Geothrix sp. 21YS21S-2: one gene and its partner. The protein of the gene in region 1 interacts with the protein of each later gene in a pairwise test. Links are inferred from orthologs where the notes say so. Each region holds a gene or a part of one and is shown in the gene's direction. Other genes may lie near its edges.

Evidence for each region.
Region 2: the proteins of RAH40_RS15660 (region 1) and priA interact in binary tests that used the Escherichia coli proteins (3 or more experiments, as listed by UniProt). The link is inferred for Geothrix sp. 21YS21S-2 from one-to-one orthologs.

What each region holds. Positions count from the first base shown.
Region 1 is NZ_CP132910.1:3,542,889-3,552,112, forward strand. Bases 3,584-6,473 are described here. They hold RAH40_RS15660 (single-stranded DNA-binding protein), read left to right. Parts: upstream 3,584-4,748; coding sequence 4,749-5,198; downstream 5,199-6,473. Other genes in these bases: hrpB (ATP-dependent helicase HrpB), read right to left, coding at 3,584-3,924; RAH40_RS15655 (gamma-glutamyl-gamma-aminobutyrate hydrolase family protein), read right to left, coding at 3,921-4,649. Outside these bases: RAH40_RS15645 (ABC transporter ATP-binding protein), read left to right, coding at 1-1,500; more of hrpB, read right to left, coding at 1,525-3,583; RAH40_RS15665 (bifunctional 2-polyprenyl-6-hydroxyphenol methylase/3-demethylubiquinol 3-O-methyltransferase UbiG), read right to left, coding at 6,566-7,465; RAH40_RS15670 (glucose-1-phosphate adenylyltransferase), read right to left, coding at 7,534-8,790; RAH40_RS15675 (FHA domain-containing protein), read right to left, coding at 8,901-9,224. UniProt on the Escherichia coli protein: Plays an important role in DNA replication, recombination and repair. Binds to ssDNA and to an array of partner proteins to recruit them to their sites of action during DNA metabolism. Acts as a sliding platform that migrates on DNA via reptation.
Region 2 is NZ_CP132910.1:178,025-187,379, forward strand. The notes cover bases 3,219-6,239. They hold priA (primosomal protein N'), read left to right. Parts: upstream 3,219-3,596; coding sequence 3,597-5,882; downstream 5,883-6,239. Other genes in these bases: RAH40_RS00825 (response regulator), read right to left, coding at 3,219-3,480; RAH40_RS00835 (DUF1573 domain-containing protein), read left to right, coding at 5,912-6,239. Also shown: RAH40_RS00820 (response regulator), read right to left, coding at 1-2,554; more of RAH40_RS00825, read right to left, coding at 2,740-3,218; more of RAH40_RS00835, read left to right, coding at 6,240-6,880; RAH40_RS00840 (hypothetical protein), read right to left, coding at 6,937-9,355.

The sequences.
Region 1 (9,224 bases):
CTGAGCCGCGAAGTGGAGAAGCGCCAGCGGGAGGAGCTCTACGACTCGCTCCTGGCGCGGCCTTTCTCCTTCTATGAGCAGAGCCGGATCGGCGACCTCATGAGCCGCATGGGCGACGACGTGAACACCGTGCGCATGGCTACGGGTCCCGGCCTCATGAGCCTCCTGCAGACCGCCAGCCTGCTGCCCATGACCCTCGTCCTCATGCTCCACGCCAGCCCGCGCCTGGCCATGGCCGTGATCATGCCCTTCACCCTCCTGGCCGCGGGGTTCTACCTCATCGGGAAGTGGAGCCACCGGATCCAGCAGAAGATCCAGGTGGTCACTTCCCAGCTCAACACCTTCAGCCACGAGACCATTTCCGGCGAGAAGGTGGTCCAGGCCTTCGGCCTGGAGGACCTGCGGGTGGCCGAATTCGAGGGCCTGAGCCGCACCCAGGCCCGCATGAGCATCCAGCAGACCATCCTCTTCGGCGCCTACATGCCGCTGTCGGCCTTCACAGCCGGTCTGGCGGCCCTGGTGCTGGTGGCCTACGGCGGAAGCCTGGTGCTCCGCGGCAACCTGACCCTGGGCGACCTCACGGCGTTCACGGGCTACCTGGCCACCCTGGCCTGGCCCATCATGAGCCTGGGCTGGTCCGCCAACCTCTTCCAGCGGGGCAAGGCCGGGCAGGAGCGCATCGACCAGGTCCTGCAGGATCCCGGCGGTGTCCTGCCGGAGCACGCGCCCCTGACCCCCCTTTCCGGCCCCGCGGCCATGGAGCTGCGGGCCGCCGCCCACCGCTTCGACTCGGGCCGGGGCATCGGCCCCCTCGACCTGGAACTGCCGCCCGGCTCGCGCCTGGCCGTGGTGGGCGGCATCGGCTCGGGCAAGACCATCCTCCTGCAGGTGCTGGCCGGTCTGAGGGGGATCCAGGAGGGCACCCTGACCCTCGACGGCAGGGTCCTGGACCAGGGCCTCCTGCGGGAGCACTGGGCCGGCATCGGCTGGGTGCCCCAGGAGGCCTTCCTGTTCAGCCTGTCCCTGCGGGAGAACCTCGCCCTGGGCCGTCCCGGCGCCTCCGAGGAGGAGCTGTGGGAGGTGGCCCGGGTGGTGTGCCTGGACGACCTCATCCGGCGCCTGCCCATGGGCCTGGACACCGTGGTGGGCGAGCGGGGCGTTGTCCTCTCCGGCGGCGAGCGCCAGCGCACGGCCCTGGCCCGCGCCCTCCTGCGCAAGCCCCGCCTGCTGCTCCTGGATGACGCCCTGAGCGCCGTGGATTCCGAGACCGAGAGCCGGATCCTGGAGAACCTGCGCACCTTCCTGGTGGACACCACCCTGGTGCTGGCCACCCACCGCGTCTTCGTGGCCGAATTGTGCGACCACGTGCTGGTGCTGGAGGACGGCCATGCCGTTCAGCGCGGAACCGCCCAGGAGCTGGCCCAGGAGCCCGGCCACTACAGCCGGATCAAGCGCCTCCAGAGCCTGGAGCGGGAGATCCTGGGCGAAGCGGCTTCCTAGAGGGCCTTCTATTTCTAAAACACCCTAGACCTCCGGCCAGTGGTGCTTGGGGTACCTGCGGGCCAGCCCCGGCCTCATCTCCTTGTAGACCCGCTGCCAGAACCCCGCCAGGTCCGTCGTGACCTGCACGGCGCGGTTGTTGGGGGCCAGGAGGTGGAGCACCAGGGGAACCTCGCCCCCGCCGATGGCGGGACCCTTCTTGAGGCCGACGAAGTCCTGGAGCCGGGACGCCACCCAGGGGGCGCCGTCCCCGTAGTTCACGCGCAGGCGGCGCCGGGGGATCTGGATCCATTCCGGTGCCCAGGCGTCCAGGAGCCGCGCGGTCTCGGCCCCCAGGGCACGGCGCACGGCGCCGGGCCAGTCCGCGGCCTCCAGTTCCTTCAGGCTGGCGAGGCCCTCGCAGGCGCCGGTGAGCAGCACCTCGCGCAGACCGGTCTCGTCCGGGATGGCCAGGTCGGGGCGCAGCCTCGCCAGGAAGGCCAGGCGGGGCAGAAGGCCTTCCAGGGGGGCCGCGCCCGTGGCGGCCCGGGCCAGCACCTGGGCCGCGCCGGGGTGGCCGGGAGGCGCGGGGCGCCGGCTCTCCATGAGGAGCAGGTCCTCGAACCAGAGGCGGGAATAGAGGTCAACGCGGCCCGTGCCCCCGTTGAAGGCCAGTTCCTCGGTGTCGCGGATGGCGTCCGGGAACGCGTCCAGGAGCCAGTCCGGCTCCAGGCGCGAGGCGGCCTGGACCTGGATCTGCCCGCCCACGCCGTCGGCCTCCAGGGCCAGGATCCACCCCGCCCGGCGCACCCGGCACTGGGGCGCGAGGCGCGCGCCGCCCCCGCCCACCAGGGTGCAGGTGCCGTTGCCGCCCACCCGGGCGATGCGGTCGGGGTAGGCCGCAACCATGGCGCGCAGGAGCCCCTCCTCGTCCTCCTCCAGGGCGCCGCCGCCCAGGGCCCTGAAGGCCAGCCGCGCCTGGCGCAGGGCCGCAGGATCCGTGCCCGCAGGCTCCAGGTAATGGTCGATGCGGGCGAGGACATCGGAATCCAGCGCATGGCCCTGGGGGGCGCCTCGGGGGGCCAGGTCCTTGCGGGCGACCAGGTCCCCGGTTTCCAGGAGCACGGCCGCGAGCCTTGCGAGGTTGGGGATGCCGGCGTCCTCGCCGGCGGTCACCAGGCGCGCCAGGCGGGGGTGGAGGGGCAACCGCGCCATGCGCCGGCCCAGGGCCGAGATCCGACCGTCCTCCATGGCCCCCAGGCTCTCCAGGAGCTTGCCGCCGGCCTCCAGGGCCTTTGCCGGGGGCGCCTGGAACCACTCCAGGCCGGCGCCGATGTCCAGGTCGGCCAGGGCCAGAAGCGGTTCGGCCAGATCCGTGCGAAGGAGCTCGGCGGCATCGAAGGGAGGCCGGGCATTGAACTCGGCCAGGGAGAAGAGCCGCAGGCAGACCCCGGGCCCGGTGCGCCCGGCCCGCCCCGCGCGCTGCACGCAGCGGGCCTGGCTGATGCGGACGGTGCGCAGCCCCGGCAGGCCCGACCAGGGGGAGTGGAAGGCCTCCCGCCCCAGGCCCGAGTCCACCACGGCACCCACCCCCTCCAAGGTCACGGAGCTTTCGGCCACGTTGGTGCTGAGGATGACCTTGAATCGCTCGCTGGGGGACACCGCCTCCTGCTGCGCATCGAACGGGAGGCTCCCGTGCAGGGGCAGAAGCCGCAGCCCGTGGGTCTCGGCGGTCCGGGCGCAGCTGCGCAGGCAGCGGCGGATTTCGCCGGCGCCGGGGAGGAACACCAGGGTGTGGCCCTTGAGGCCCTCCCGGTAGAGCCGGTCCACGGCACCCGCCACCTGGTCCTCCAGGGGGGCGGACTCGGGCCGCTGCTGGTGCCGGATCTCCACGGGCCACTGGCGCCCGGGGCAGGCCAGGGCGGGGGCCTCCAGGAAGGCCGAGATGGGCCCGGGGTCCAGGGTGGCGCTCATCACCCCCAGCCGCAGGTCCGGGCGCGCCCCCTTCCGCAGCCGGCGCAGGAGGGTGATGGCCAGGTCCGTCTGCAGGTGGCGTTCGTGGAACTCGTCCAGGAGGACCGTGGAGATGCCGCGCAGGGCGGGGTCGTCCTGGAGCCTGCGCAGCAGCAGCCCCTCGGTGACGAAGCGCACGCGGGTGGCGCGGGAGACCTTCTGCTCGAAGCGCACCGCGTAGCCCACGGCGCCGCCCAGCGGCTCCCCCAGTTCCGCGGCCACCCGGGCCGCGGCGAGGCGCGCCGCCAGGCGCCTTGGCTCCAGCACCCAGCACTCGCCTTCGGCGAGCATCCCCGCATCAAGCAGGGCCCGGGGCACGCGCGTGGTCTTGCCCGCGCCGGGCTCCGCCCCAAGAACCAGGCAGCCCCGGTCGCGCAGCGCCTCGACGATCGCCGGGAGGAAGGGGTCGATGGGCAGGGGGGAAAGGGTCAAGACCGCTCCCGGAGCGCCTCGGCGAAGCCCCGGAAGATCCCCAGGGCGCTCAGTGCCGCCGGATGGTCCATGGCAACCAGGTTCTCGGGATGCCACTGGACCGCCACCACCCACCGGGAGGTGTCGGCGGCCTCGAGGCCCTCAACCAGGGGCCGCCCGTCCCTGGCGGTGCCGTGCCAGGCCACCGCCCGAAGGCCCGGGGCCAGGCGGCCCACGGCCTGATGGTGCCGGCTGTTGACCTCCACCGCTTCGGCCCCCACCAGCGCGCGCAGCCGGGAGGCGGGGTCCACGATCACCCAGTGGGCGAGTTCGGGAGGGAGGCTGGAGGAACCCAGGCAGTGACGCTCCGGCCCGCAGCCGTAGTGATCCGGGATGTCCTGCACGAGGCTGCCCCCCAGGGCCACGTTGAGCAGCTGCTCCCCTCGGCAGATGCCCAGGATGGGCAGGCCCAGGTCCCAGGCCCGGCGGGCCAGGGGGATCTCCAGGGCGTCCCGTTCAGGGTCCGGCTCGGCCTCGGGGTGCACGGCCTCCTCCGGATCCCAGTTGGCGGGGTGGATGTCGTCCCCGCCGGTGAGGAGCACCCCCCGGAAGCCCTCCAGGGGGGGGACCGGGTCCCCGGGGCCCACAAGGAGGATCTCCCCCTCCCAGCCCCCCGCCCGGACCGCCGGAACGTAATGTCGGCCCGCGGATGACTTGTCTCGGCAGGTTATGAGAAGGCTTGACACGAAAACTCCCGCTATCATCATTGTCACCCTACCACCAGCTCAGACGGACTGAGGCATTCGGTGAGGCGGAGAGCTCCGCCACCTACAAGGAGGAAGAACATGTCCGGATCGTTGAACAAAGTGATGCTGATCGGAAACCTGGGCCGGGATCCCGAGCTCAAGATGACCCCGTCGGGCCAGGCCCTGGCGCGCTTCTCCGTGGCCACCACCGAGACCTGGAAGAACCCCCAGGGTGAGAAGCAGACCAAGACGGAGTGGCACAACATCGTGGTTTGGGGCAAGCAGGCGGAGATCGCCGAGAAGTACCTGCGCAAGGGCAAGCAGGTCCTCATCGAGGGCCGCATCCAGTACCGTGAGTACACCGACCAGGCGGGCGTCAAGAAGACGGCCTGCGACATCCGTTGCGACAACTTCGTGATGCTCGGCCGGCTTGAGGAAGGCGGCGGCCGGCCCTCCGGCGGCGGCGGCGCCGACGAGTACGAGCCCACCGGTGCGCCCGCTCCCGCTTCGGGCGGCGGTCAGGTCTACGACGACGACATCCCGTTCTGAGGGGTGCCGGAGCCGACCGTGTAGCTTGATTTGAAAAAAGCCCATAGGAATATGGGCTTTTTTCATGATTGAAGCCTCGAGTCCAGGCTGGGGTCGCCCTACCATCCCGGGAACCATCGGGCACTCCCGGACATTGGGTAACGATGGAAGTGCCCCGATGATGCGGTCGTTCTTTCTCTTGATGGCGCTCCTGGCGGCGGCGGGCCTCCACGCCCAGACGCAGGGGGCTGCCCCAGCTTCGGTGGCGCCAGGTGCAGGGATGGAGTTCTGGACCGGCCGGCCCCGGTGTGGTGCCAATTGCATGAACGGAAGCCCTCCATCCAGGGCCTATTTCAAGGAAGCCCGCAGGCAGGGCATCCAATGGCTCCGCTTGGCCTACGACAAATGGAAACCAGCCAGACGTGATTTCCTGCTGGGAGACGCCAGCCGGTACGAGGGACTGGTGGCGGCCGATCTGAAAACGCTCAAAGCCACCCTCGATCGCGCCCATGCGGAAGGGATCAAGGTCGTGGTGGTGCCCCTCTCCCTGCCCGGGATGCGCTGGAGCCAGAACAACGGCGCCCGATTCGACGGACGGATCTGGCGGGACAAGGAAGGGTGGAGACAATCGGCGAGGTTCTGGGGCGACCTCGCCAAGGAGCTGAAGGGCCACCCGGCCGTGGCAGGGTACAACCTGGTCAACGAACCCGCCCCTGAACGGGAGGGCGGCGCAGCGGAAGATGCTTCGCCGGAGGAACTGAAAGCGTGGTACGCCACCGTGAAAGGGTCCGCCTGCGATCTTCCCGGGTTCTACAAGCTGGTCCTGGCCGCCGTCCGGAGGGTTGACCCTGACATGCCTGTGCTGCTGGATTCGGGGTGGTACGCACGGGCCACGGGTTTCACGTACTGGCCGGATCCGGTGGGTGATCAAAAGACGCTCTACGCCTTCCACATGTATGAACCCTACCCTTGGTCCAGTCCGGCGAATTTCCGGCGGGCCGAACCGTGGGTATACCCCGGCCCGGTTCCTTCCGTTTCCGGGCGGGAGCAGGAATGGGATCGGGCGGCGATAGCCCGTTTTCTGCAGCCGGCCTACGACTGGGCCAGGGAACAGGGGATCCCGGCCCATCGCATTGTGGTCGGCGAATTCGGTTGCCACCGGCTCTCGCCGGGGTGCGCCACCTATCTGGAGGACGTGCTCTCGGTGGTGGAAGGGCAGGGGTCCCACTGGGCCTTCTACGCGTTCCGGGAAGACACGTATGACGGTTTCGGCTACGAATTGGGCACCTGGAAGGCCCCTTGGGCCTTCTGGCAGGCCCAGAAAAAAGGCCGGCCCTGGAAATGGGAGCGGACCACGACGTCTCTCTATGAACCCATCGCCCGCCGCCTCAAGGCCGAAAGGGAAAGGCCCTCGCGCCCGGCACCTTCCTGCAGTAGAAACGGATCGTGTTCCCCATGGGCAGCGCCAGGCTCATCGCGGACACCAGGAAGGCCAGGGGACCAAGAAGCGTCCCCAGGAGGAGGTGCAGCCAGGTCCAGGGGCTTCGGCGCAGGGAGATGCCCGCGGGGTTGCCCATGAGGGCCCGGTACAGCCGGCTGGGTTCGCCCGGGAGGAGGTTGAGCCAGTTCTGGAGGGTCGTGAACGCCGAATATTCCAGGGAATACCAGGTCCGCTCCTCGACCCTGAAGCCGCAATGCTCCACCAGTCCGGCCAGGGCCGCAGGCGTGAGGAAATGGAGGTGGTGTGGGTAGTCGAAGCACAGGTTGCGGCGTCCCAGGAGCCTGAATCCCCAGGTGCGGAAGTTGGGGACCTCCACCACCAGGAGTCCCCCGTCGGCAAGGAGATCCCGGGCACAGGCCAGGTAGGCCCTGGGGTTCGCGAGGTGCTCGAGCACATGGAAGAACGTGATCACATTGAAGGAGGCCGGTTCCAGGCCAAGGTCCGGCAGCTCCCCCACGGCGACATCAATGTTCCTGAGGCGCCGCGCCGCCTCGGCCGCGGTGCGGGACACCTGGGTGCCCTTCACCGTCCAGCCTTTCGCCTTGAAGAGGGCCAGCAGGTCCCCGCGGCCGCAGCCCACGTCCAGGATGGAGTTCCCGCCCCCGCACCTTGCCGCGACGGCCCGGTACCTTGAGGACTTCAGGCCCACCACCAGGGCCTCCGCCAGACCCAGGAACCGGCCGCCGGAGTCCTCCTGGTAGTAGTCCTCCTGGTAGAGTTCCGCCTGCGCCGCGGGTTCGGGCAGGGGATCCAGGCTGGCGCCACCACAGGCCCGGCACCGGACCACGGCGGGCTCGCCGGGCCTCCACGGTTCCAGGGGTCCTCCTCCACAGAATGCGCAGGCCACGGCTCGTCTCAGGCCTCCGGCCCGATGCGCGTCCCCGCGCACAGGACGGTGTTCTTGGGCACCACGACGATGCCGTCCTGGACCACGTAGTCGCCCGCGTCCAGCTCCGTGCCGCGGGGGAAGGGCCTGATGACCACGCCCGCGCCGATGCTCACGTTCTTGTCCAGGATGGCGCCCTCGATGTGGCAGTCGGGGCCGATGCCCAGGGGCACCTCCTTGTGGAGGCGCTGGTAGTAGTCGGCGCCCATGACGATGCTGTCCAGGATGCGGGTGCCGGGGCCGATCTGGCTGCGCACGCCGATGATGGAGTGGGTGATCTCGCCGCCGCCCTCGATGACGCAGCCCTCGCAGAGCAGCACGTCCTTGAGCTTGGTGTCCGAGCAGATGGAGCCGGGCAGGAACCGGGAGTGGGTGTAGATGGGGTGGTGGGCGTCGTAGAGGTTGAACTCGGGGTTGGGGCGGGTCAGCTCGAGGTTGACGTCGTAGAAGGAGCGGATGGTCCCGATGTCCTGCCAGTAGCCGTCGAAGTCGAAGCCGGAGACGTTCATGCGGCTGATGGCGAAGGGGATGACGTGGTGGCCGAAGTCGTCGAAGTCCGGGTGGCTGGTGAGGAGGTCCACCAGCACCTCGGTCTTGAAGAGGTAGATGCCCATGGAGCCCAGGAAGGGGCGCTCCGGGTCGTCCCGGCTGACCATGGCCTCCTGGGCCTCGGGCGTCTTGGGCTTCTCCACGAAGTTGACGATCCTGCCGTCCGGGGTGCGCTTGAGGAGCCCGAAGCGGTCCGCCTCGTCCTTGGCCACGGGCTGCACGGCCACGGTGATGTCGGCGCCCTTGGCGATGTGGTGGGCCACCATGGGGGCGTAGTCCATGCGGTAGAGGTGGTCCCCGGCGAGGATGAGCACGTGCTCGGTGCCCACCACCTGGATCTGGAACAGCTGCTTGCGGATGGCGTCGGCGGTGCCCTGGTACCAGCCTTCGCTGGTGGGGGTCTGCTCCGCGGCCAGCACCTGCACCCAGCCGGTGTGGAACACGTCGAACTTGTAGCTCTCGGAGATGTGCCGGTGCAGCGAGACCGAATTGAACTGGGTCAGCACGTGCATGCGGAAGATGCCGGAGTTGATGCAGTTGCTCAGCGGGATGTCGATGAGGCGGTACTTGCCGGCGATGGGGACGGCGGGCTTGGAGCGCATCTTGGTGAGCGGATAGAGCCGCGCGCCGCGGCCCCCTCCGAGAATCACGGCGAGGACGTTGTTCAGCTTGGGCATGGGTGCTCCTGTCTAAGGCCGGAGGCAAGGCGAACTGGATCGGTATATCCAAAGTAAGCCCAAACCGGCCCCCTGGGGGGCCGGAATGAGCCATTGTGATGAAAAGCGTCCTAGCGGTCCACCTTGATCACGATGGAGTTCGAGAACATGTCCTGGAACCCCTTCCGGTCCGCGCCCAGGATGAGGAGGTAGGGCAGGCATGCCAGCATGCCGCTGACCCAGTGGCCCACGAGGCGGAGGATGGCCTGGCCCCAGTCGATGTTGCCGGCGGGGTTCATCTCGGGGACGACGCGGAGCTTCATGATCTTCTTGCCGATGGTGGCCCTGAATTTGACCATGCTCCAGAGCATGAAGACCATGTAGCCCAGCCCCAGGAACGGGTACAGGAGGCAGCTGAAGAGGACCGTGATGCCGTGGGAGACCGCGCCCAGAAC
Region 2 (9,355 bases), 3.4 Mb from region 1 along the record:
GCTTGGTGAGGAATTCGTTCACGTGCAGGTGGAGGGCCTCCTTGACGGATTCGGTGTCGTCGGAGGAGGAGAGCATCAGGATGGGGATGGAGGCGTCCAGCTTGCGGACCCTGCCCGAGAGCCGCAGCCCGTCCAGCCTGGGCATGACGATGTCCGTGACGAGGATGGAGTAGCGCCCGGGGTTCTTCTCCATGGCCTCCCAGGCCTCCTGGCCGTCCCGGGCCTCGTCCACCACGTAGCCGGCCTTCACCAGCCAGCTGCGCAGCAGGCTCCTCGTGGTCTGGCTGTCCTCGGCGAGAAGGATGACCGAGGCCCCTTCGGGCCGCGGCTCCGCGGCCTGGTCCTGCCGCGAGCGCGCCGCGGGACGCAGGTTCATGACCTTCCGGATGGCCTTGGCCATGTCCAGGATGGTCACCGGCTTGAGGAGCACCTGGGCGAAGGGCGTGGACATGCCCTCCAGCGGCATGGGGTCCTGGAAGGCGCCGGTGATGAGGATGGCGGGCATGTCCGGGCGGATCTTCCGGATCTGCTGGGTGAGTTCCACGCCCGACATGTGGGGCATGGAGAGGTCGGTGACCAGGAGGTCGAAGTCCTGGGGGTGGTGGCTGACCTCCTCCAGGGCCTCCTGGCTGTCGGAGCGGGAGGTGACGCGGTAGCCCAGCATCTGCAGGCCCTGCTTGCCCAGGGCGCTGAGCACCTCCTCGTCGTCCACGAAGAGGATGCGTTCGTGGCCCGTGGGCTCCTCGGGGACCGGTTCGAGGGACGCGGGCGCCTCGGGGATGCTGCAGGGGAGGACCACCTGGAAGACGCTGCCCTGGCCCGGCTCGCTGCGCACGGAGATGGACCCGCCGTGGGCGTCCACGATGCCGTGGACGACGGACAGGCCCAGGCCCTTGCCCTCGGTTCGCTCCTTGGTGGTGAAGAAGGGCTCGAAGATCCGCTCCATGACGGCCGGCTCCATGCCGCAGCCGGAGTCCTTCACGGTGAGGACGGCCGACGTGCCCGATCGGTCCTCCAGGCTGAACTCCAGGGTGCCGCCGGCGGGGAGCATGGCCTGCAGGGCGTTGATGGACAGGTTCATGACGATCTGGTGGATCTGGCTGGCGTTGCCCGTGGTCCAGAGGCCGGGCGCGAGGGTCGAGCGCACCTGCACCGTGGCGGGGAACGTGGACCGCACGAGGTGGATGGCCTCCTTCACCACCTGGGAGAGGTCGAGGGGCGCGGACTTCTCCTCGCTGTTGCGGCTGAACGCGAGTATCTGCCGGTTGAGCTCGCTGGCCCTCATCACGGCCTGGTAGATCACCTGGAGCTTGAGGCGGATGGGGCTGTCGGCGGCCAGCTGCCATTCGATGAGCTCGGTGGCGCTGAGGATTGCGGTGAGCAGGTTGTTGAAGTCGTGGGAGACGCCTCCGGCCACTTCCGCCAGGGCCTTCATCTTCTCCATCTGCCGAAGGCTGCGCTCGGTGTCGGCCTCGCTGGTCACGTCGTGCACGATGCCCACCCGGGAGGTGGGCGTCCCGGAGGCGTCCCGCACCGGGGCCAGCGTGCATTCCAGGATCTGGGAGCTGCCGTCCGCGGGCTGCCCGGGGAAGCGCCCCTGCCAGGCGGAGCCCGCGTCCTCCAGGGGGAGGCCCGGCAGGACCCTGGCCACGGGCTGCCCCAGGGTCCCGCCGGGAGCGGCGCCCAGAATGCGCTCCAGGGCGGGGTTGGCGTAGAGGAGGGTCCCCTGCAGGTCGGCGATGAAGATCCCCTCGGTGATCTGCTCCACGGCCGTGGCCAGCCTCTCCTTGGTCGTCTCCAGGGCGAGGGTCGCGGTGACGTCGTTGAACAGCACCGCGAAGTGGCCCGGCTGGGGGCAGAAGGCGATGCCGGCGAAGGTCCGTCCCCGCAAGCTCCGGTAGTCGTCGACCGCAAGCGGTTGACCGGACAGGGCCACGTTCCCGAATTTCCGGATCCAGGTGCGGGAGAGCCCGGGGACGAGTTCCAGGGCCGTGCGCCCGACCACTTCCGAGGCCCTGATGCCCGTGAGCCGCTCGTAGGCCGGGTTCAGCTTGACGAAGCGGAAATCCACGGGCTGCCCCTGGTCGTCGAAGATCACCTCGTGGAGGCCGTAGGCCTCGTCCATCAGGTCCTCGAGGAGGCCGGTGTCAGCGGCTGGGAGGTCGGGCGAGCCCAGGCTCCGGCGGGGCGTGTTGGCGAGTTCCCGCTTGACCGCCTGGGGCAGCCTGGCCAGCCGGCCCATGGAGATGAAGTCCCGTGCGCCCAGGCGCAAGGCCCGGCTCACCAGGTCCTCGTCGCCCGAATTGGCGATGACGATGCAGGGCAGGGCCGGGGCGAGGGCCTGCACGTCCGAAAGCACCTTGGTGTAGGAAAGGCCCGGCAGGGCGTGCTGGCACAGGATCAGGTCCCAGGTCCCGCGGTCCAGGGCCGCGCGGAGATCCTGGGAGGAGGCGACCCGCTCGCTGGCGAACTCGAGGCCGGCCTCCCGGAGGGGGCGCAGGACCAGCTGCGCCTGGGCCTCGGAATTCTCGACGAGGAGGATTTTCACGTGCATGGGGGATCCCGGATCTCAAGGCGTCAAGAGGAAGCACGACCCGGCAGCCAGAAAAACGGTAGCTCCAGGTGGGCGCCTTCAACTTGCAGGACTGGATCCTGCCCGCCAAGACGGGTGTCCCCAAGGGACGGATTGAACAGGCCAATTATCGGAAGACCGTTCAAATTGTCAAGAACCAGATGCCGCTAGACCGTTCCCTCGAGCAATGCCGAGAACTTCTTGCGCAGCTCCCCGAGTTCCTTTGATTTGAAGGCGCTCTTGGTGTGTTCCAGGGTCTCCACGCCCGAGCGGATGGTCTCCTGGTATAGCCCGAGCCTGGGGCATTCGCGGATGCCGCACACCCCCTGGCCCGGGTTCGCCTGGAGGGCCAGATCCAGCAACTGCTTGAGTTCGAGGGTCGAGGAGGCTAGGTTCCCGAGCACCAGGCCCACCAGGCCGCTGAGGGGCATGACCCCCATGGAGGCGGGGGCCGAGCGGATGTCGGCCTCGATGGCCTTCATCTCGTTGGCCCAGGACTGGAGGCGGATGGAGGACTCCAGGGCGAGCGCCTGAACCTTCCTCAGGCGCACCCCGGTCTGGATGTGCATCACGAGTTCCTGGGTATCCACCGGCTTGACCAGGTAGGCCAGGACGGCGTTGCCCATGGCCTCCAGGGCGGTGTCCATGGACGGGTGGCCGGTCATGAGCACCACCGGCAGGCCGGCGTTCAGGGCCGGGATCTGGCGCATGAGGTCCAGGACCGGGGGGCCCGGCATCTGGATGTCCGACACCAGGACATCGTACCGGCAGGCCTCCAGCCTCTCCCTCGCCTCCGTGGCGCTGGACGCGCAGTCCACGGTGAACCCATGGAGGGTGAGGAGCTGGGCGATGGTCCGGAGGTACGCTTCCTCGTCGTCGGCAATGAGGAGATGGCCTTTGGTTTCCATGGAGGACCTTGGGAATTCGGGGGATGGGGGGAGTTATGCGGTTATGCAGTTTAACCGCCTCCGGGGGTGTCCGGGGATTCCTTTGCGGGGCCCCGGCCGCGCTATCATCGCCCTGCATGGATTCCCTGATCCCCACCCGCATCGAGCTCGCCAGGCCCCTCCCCCCGCTCACGTACCTCGCTCCCGCCGGACTCCAGCCCGGAATGCGGGTGGAAGTGCGCCTGCGCGCGGGCCGGACCCTGGGCGTGGTGCTGGGTCCGGACCCGGCCCCGCCGGCCGTGAAGCTCAAGCCCGTGGACACGGTCCTGGACCCCTTCCCGCTCCTGCCGCCCCGGCTGTGGGAGCTGCTGGACTTCGCCGGGCGCTACTACGGCTGCGGACTGGCGCACCTGCTGCCCCTTTGCCTGCCCCACGCGGTGGTGGCCGACTGGGAGACGCCCCTTCCTTCCGGGATCCGGCTCTGCGACCTGCGGGAGGCGGGGGACTGGGCGGGCCTGGCGGAGGCCGGAGCCGCGTGGCAGGCCGGGACCCTGGACCTGCCCACCCTCTTCCACCGCCGGGGCCTGCGGGGCGCGGGCGTCACGGAGGTGCGGCGCACCGCCGCGCCCAACCCGCCCCGGGTGACCCCCTCCCAGGCCAAGGTCCTCCTGGCCCTGGAGGGCGCCGGGGGCGCCATGCTGGAAGCCCCGCTCCTGGAGGCCTGCGCCGTGGGCCCGGCCGTGGTGGCCAACCTCGTCAAGCAGGGGGTGCTGGAGCGGGTGAAGCGCCTGGACCTCATGAGCCAGCGCCGGGAGGAGGGCGCGGACCGCACCGTCGTCCTGAACGAGGAGCAGCGGCGGGCCGTGGCCGCCGTGGACCTGGACGCCTTCTCCGGCACCCTCCTCTACGGCATCACGGGCAGCGGCAAGACCGAGGTCTACCTGGAACTGGCCGGCAAGGTGCTGGCGCGGGGCAGGCGGGTCCTGTGGCTGGTGCCGGAGATCGGGCTGACGCCGCGGCTCCTGGCGAGGCTGGAGGCCCGTTTCCCGGGGAAGGTGGCCGTGGGCCACGCGGGCCTGAACGCCACCGAAAAGCAGGCCGACGTGCTGCGCCTGCTCCAGGACGAGGCGCCGCTTTTCGTGGGGGTGCGCAACGCCGTGCTGGCGCCCCTGAAGGACATCGGCCTGGTGATCGTGGACGAGGAGCAGGAGGGCTCGTACAAGAGCGAGGAGCATCCCCGCATCAACGCCCGGGACCTCGCGGTCAAGCGCGCCCAGCTCGAGGGGTGCCCCGTGGTCCTGGGCAGCGCCACCCCGTCCCTGGAGAGCTGGCACGCGGCCCAGAACGGCCGGTACAACCTGCTTCGCCTCATGGAGCGGCCCGCGGGGGTGACCCTGCCCACGGTGAAGGTGGTGGACCTGCGGGAATGCTACAAGGAGGAGCGCAGGAAGGTGGTGTTCTCGCCCATGCTGCTCAAGGGCATGCGGGAGGCGCTGGCCCTGGGCCAGCAGTGCATGCTCCTCCTCAACCGCCGGGGCTTCGAGAACTTCTGGATGTGCCGGGCCTGCGGGAAGACCTTCGACTGCCCCCACTGCGCGCTGAGCCTCACCTACCACAAGGGCGCCTTCCGCCTCCGTTGCCACCTCTGCGGCTATGAAACGGCCCCTCCGGAGGTCTGCATCCACTGCGGGGCCGAGCACCTGCGCGGCGTGGGCGAGGGCACCGAGCAGATCGAGGACCAGCTGCGGCTCCTGTTCCCGGAGGCCCGCATCCTGCGCCTGGACCGCGACACCACCACCCGGCGGGGCTCCCTGGAGGCCGGCCTCCTGGCGGCGGAGTCGGGCGAGGTGGACATCCTCGTGGGCACCCAGATGCTGGCCAAGGGCCACACCTTCCCCAAGCTGACCCTGGTGGGCATCCTCAATGCGGACCTGGGCCTCAAGATCCCCGACTTCAGGGCCGCCGAGCGCACCTTCCAGCTCCTCACCCAGGTGGCGGGCAGGGCGGGGCGGGCCGAGCTCAGCGGGCGGGTCCTCCTGCAGACCTACAGCCCCGACCACCCCGCCATCGTCCACGCCGTGGCCCAGAACTTCGAAGCCTTCGCCGCCGAGGAGCTGCCCTACCGGGAGGCCCTGGGCTATCCCCCCTACGCCGCCATGAGCCTCTACCGCAGCGAGGGCGACAGCCCCCGGGAGGCCCTGGAGCCGCTGCGCAGGCTGCGGGCGCGCCTGGAGACGGTCCCGGGCCTGCGCATCCTGGGCCCCCTGGAGTCGCCCATCCCCAAGGTGAAGGACCGCTACCGCATGCAGCTCATCCTCAAGGCGGCGGCCCGGGGCCCCCTGGGGGAGGCCATGCGCGCCGCGCCGCTGGAGCCGGGGGGGCCCGTGACGCTGGACCGGGATCCCCTCAATTTCGGCGTCTAGGCTAGAATCTGGGGGTCGAAGGGATTTCCATGCGGCCTGCCCTGATCGCGGTGTTGATGCCGGCGCTTTGTTTTGCCCAGGCCCCGCCCCGGATGGTTCTGGACACGCTTCGTCACGATTTCGGGAAGGTGGAAAGGGAGAGCACCAGCCGGTTCCGGTTCAAGGTGACCAATGCGGGTGGCGGCCCGCTTCGGATCCTGGGCGTCAAGCCGTCCTGCGGGTGCACGTCCACGGTCGTCGGCAAGGAAATCCTTCTGCCGGGGGAGTCCACGGAACTGGAAGTCGCCTTCATGGCCGCGGGGCTCCGGGGCGAGGTCACGAAATTTGTCGAGATCCACTCGGATGACCCGGCGAATCCGATCCAGACGCTCACGCTCAAGGCGGAAGTCCGGATGGACGTCCTCATCGGTCAGGACATTGTGTTCTTCCAGGACCTGAAGGCGAAGGATCGGCGGAAGGCCGTGGTCAAGCTTGAGTCGGCCACCGGGCAGCCCATCCGGATCGACGATGTCCAGCTTTCGCCCGCGCCCTGGCTGGGAGTGGCCACCCGGGAGAGCGGCACCGCGGCATTCCTGGACCTGGTCCTGGTGGCGGACCGCCTGCCCTCGGAGAAGTTCTCCGGGACGGATTTCATCGACCTCCACCTGTCCAACCCCCGGGAATCGGTCATCACGGTGCGGGTCAACTGGGACCGGCGGATGCCGATCCTTGCCTCCCCGGCCCGGGTGGCATTGGCGGGCAAGGCCGGCCTGGAACTGTACGGACGAATGGTGGTGAAGCACCGGCAAGGGAAGCCCTTCCGCGTGCTCTCTGCCCGCACGACCAGTTCGCTCCTTTCTGTGCCCACCCTGCCAGGGGGGGCTGCCCCCAGCCACGCGATCAAGGTCGTGCTGTCGGGAGCGGCCTCGCCAGGGACCTATGACGAGAAGGTGATCCTGGGGCTTGATGACCCATCCCAGCGGTTCCTCGAGGTCCGGGTGACCGCGGCCGTGGATTGAACGGCCGGCCCCCGCGGCCACCTTGCGGTGGCGGCGGGGGCGCCGTCAATAGGAGCCTAGTGGACGGTTCGCCAGACCCGGGCCTTGGGATACCGGTCGGTGCTCTTTCCGGTGATGGTCTTGGTGGCCAGGGTGGTTGCGCTGGCACCCGCCCCGGGGTTGTTGACGGCGGTGGTGCCGATCTGGATCACGCCGCGGGTCCCCAGGGCCGAGAAGTCGGACGCGATGCCGATGGGCTCCCAGACCACGCCGCTGGTGCAGTTCTGGTTGGTGCGGGAGTCGGCCACGATGGGATTGAGCAGGTCGCACATGATGCTGGTCTGGGTCTTGCCCGAACCGCCCGTGCAGGGATCGGCGGCCGTGGGGACGAAAACCGAGTAGTAGAGGCTGCCTGAGACCACGGCGGGGTTGTTGATGCCTTTGGGAATCAAGCCTGGGGGCGTCAGGATGTCGGGGAAATTTGCGAAAAACCCGAATTTGGTGTCCGCCGAGTTGTTGGGACCCAGGAAATACGTGCTGCTGTAGGGGGTGATCAGGGCATTGTTGGCCTGGTAGGAGGTGTGGCCCGGATAGACGTCCAGGACTGCAGTGGACGCGGGCGAAATGAGGATCGGGTTGACCACGGTGCCCCAGGCGAGGCTGTCCTGCCGGTCGAAGACCACCGAGATCCGGTGATGGTTGGGCTTCGTGGCGGGGTTCGCCGTCGATCCGGTGGTCGCCGTTGTGGTGTAGTTGTAGTCGAGGGGGTTGTTCCGGTCGCCGCTTTCGATGGCGATTCCCACCACGGCGGGGATCGGACTGGTGGAGGACTTGGGGTGGCCCGGGAACGAGCCGACCCGGAAGGGCGCGGGAAGGGTCGTATAGAGCGCTTCACTGTAGAATTTCTGGCTGTCGGTGTAGCCGTACTGGGTGATCAGGCTGCCGCTGATGTCCTTGGCGACCAGACGGATCCCGGGGTCGGAGGTGGCGGCCCCATCAAAGGTCCAGGCGGAGAGGTCCGAACTGTCCATGCGGTACTGGTATGTGGGATTGGGCGAGCCGTTCGCCGGAAGCGTGGATGCGGTATCCGTCTTCTGGCAGCCCCACGACCACAGTCCGCCCCAGTAGTCCAGGAAGTAGGCGCGTTGGGCCATTCCTGAATTGAGAATGAACTCGAAGGGCACGACGCCGCGGGCGATCGGGCCTGGGCGCAGGATGCCGCTTTGGCCGTCCGAGGCAGTCCTGCCGCTGAGGTCGACGGCGGCGAGGATCAGGCCGGAATAGGCATCCAGGACAAGGACGGATCGCCCCATGGGCGTGGGGTTGCCGGATGCGTCCGGGAAATTGGCTTCCACCTCGGGGAGACTGAAGCCGCCGCCGAGGAAGACGGCGTCCCGCACCACGGGGAGGCCCGTGGAATCCGTCAGGGTTATGCGGCCGATGCCCGGAGTGCAGGTGGAGAAACCCATCTTCCTTATGACTTTCTGAACCGTGTCGATGGAGGGTGCCCCGGGCCGGGCGAGAATCCGGGCCTGGAGGGCCGGGTTGCCCGTACCGTCCTTCACATCGACCTCATCCGGCACGATGGACCACCTCAGGGTCGGGGTGTAGGGGTTGTGGATATCCAGGGCGTAATAGCTGCGTCCGCCCTTTCCCAGACCGATGATGACCATGGCGCGTTCGGGACCCGGGGCGGAGGTCACTTCGACCACCCCGTTCGCGGCGCCGCCGGTGGCTGGAGGAAGGTCGAGGTGGTAGATGGCGGGAGCGCCGTCGACCAGGAAGCGGTGCGGGTTGCTGCTGACCGTCAACTGGTCCAGATAGCCCAGGAAATCCGTGGGCATGAAGGCCCAGAGCTCGTCGACATCGCCCTTGACGATCTTGGGGGTGGACGTGTCGCCCGTGACGGCGTTCTCCTGCTTGGTGACTTCCCCGAAGGCGTGGAGCCAGCCCTGGTTGGTGCCCACCAGGATGAGGCGGAAGCGGTTGCCGCCGACGGCCGCGAGGTTGGAGGTCAGGCCCGAGGAAACATCGCCGAAATTGTATTCCAGGACCGCGGGCGAGGAGTTGATGATGTCGCCCATGATGTTGGGGCGATTGGCCGTGGCTCGTGAAGAGGAGTCCAGGAGGGTGGTGTCGCCGCCCATGACCCACTGGGTCACCAGCTTCTGGGCCGTGCTGCCCACCCCGTAGGAGGCCAGGCTAGGACTGTCGGCGGCCCGGCTTATGAAATTCTGAAGGCCTGTGGTCGGGGCCGTGAAGGCGGTGCCGGTATCCGAGAAGGCCGTGAGGCCGGGTTCGGGGGTCGTGGCGTTGCCGGGAATGCGGGTGTAGAGGTGGCGGTCCTTCCACAGGCGGTTGTTGGCCAGGGCCACGCCCGCCGACCACTGGGCGGTGGAGGAGTCCACGGCCGTGGTGACCGTGCCGCTCTTGTTCAGGATCTGCAGGTTGTCATTGACCAGCCTGGTTCCGAACATCAGGAGATCCCCGGTCCAG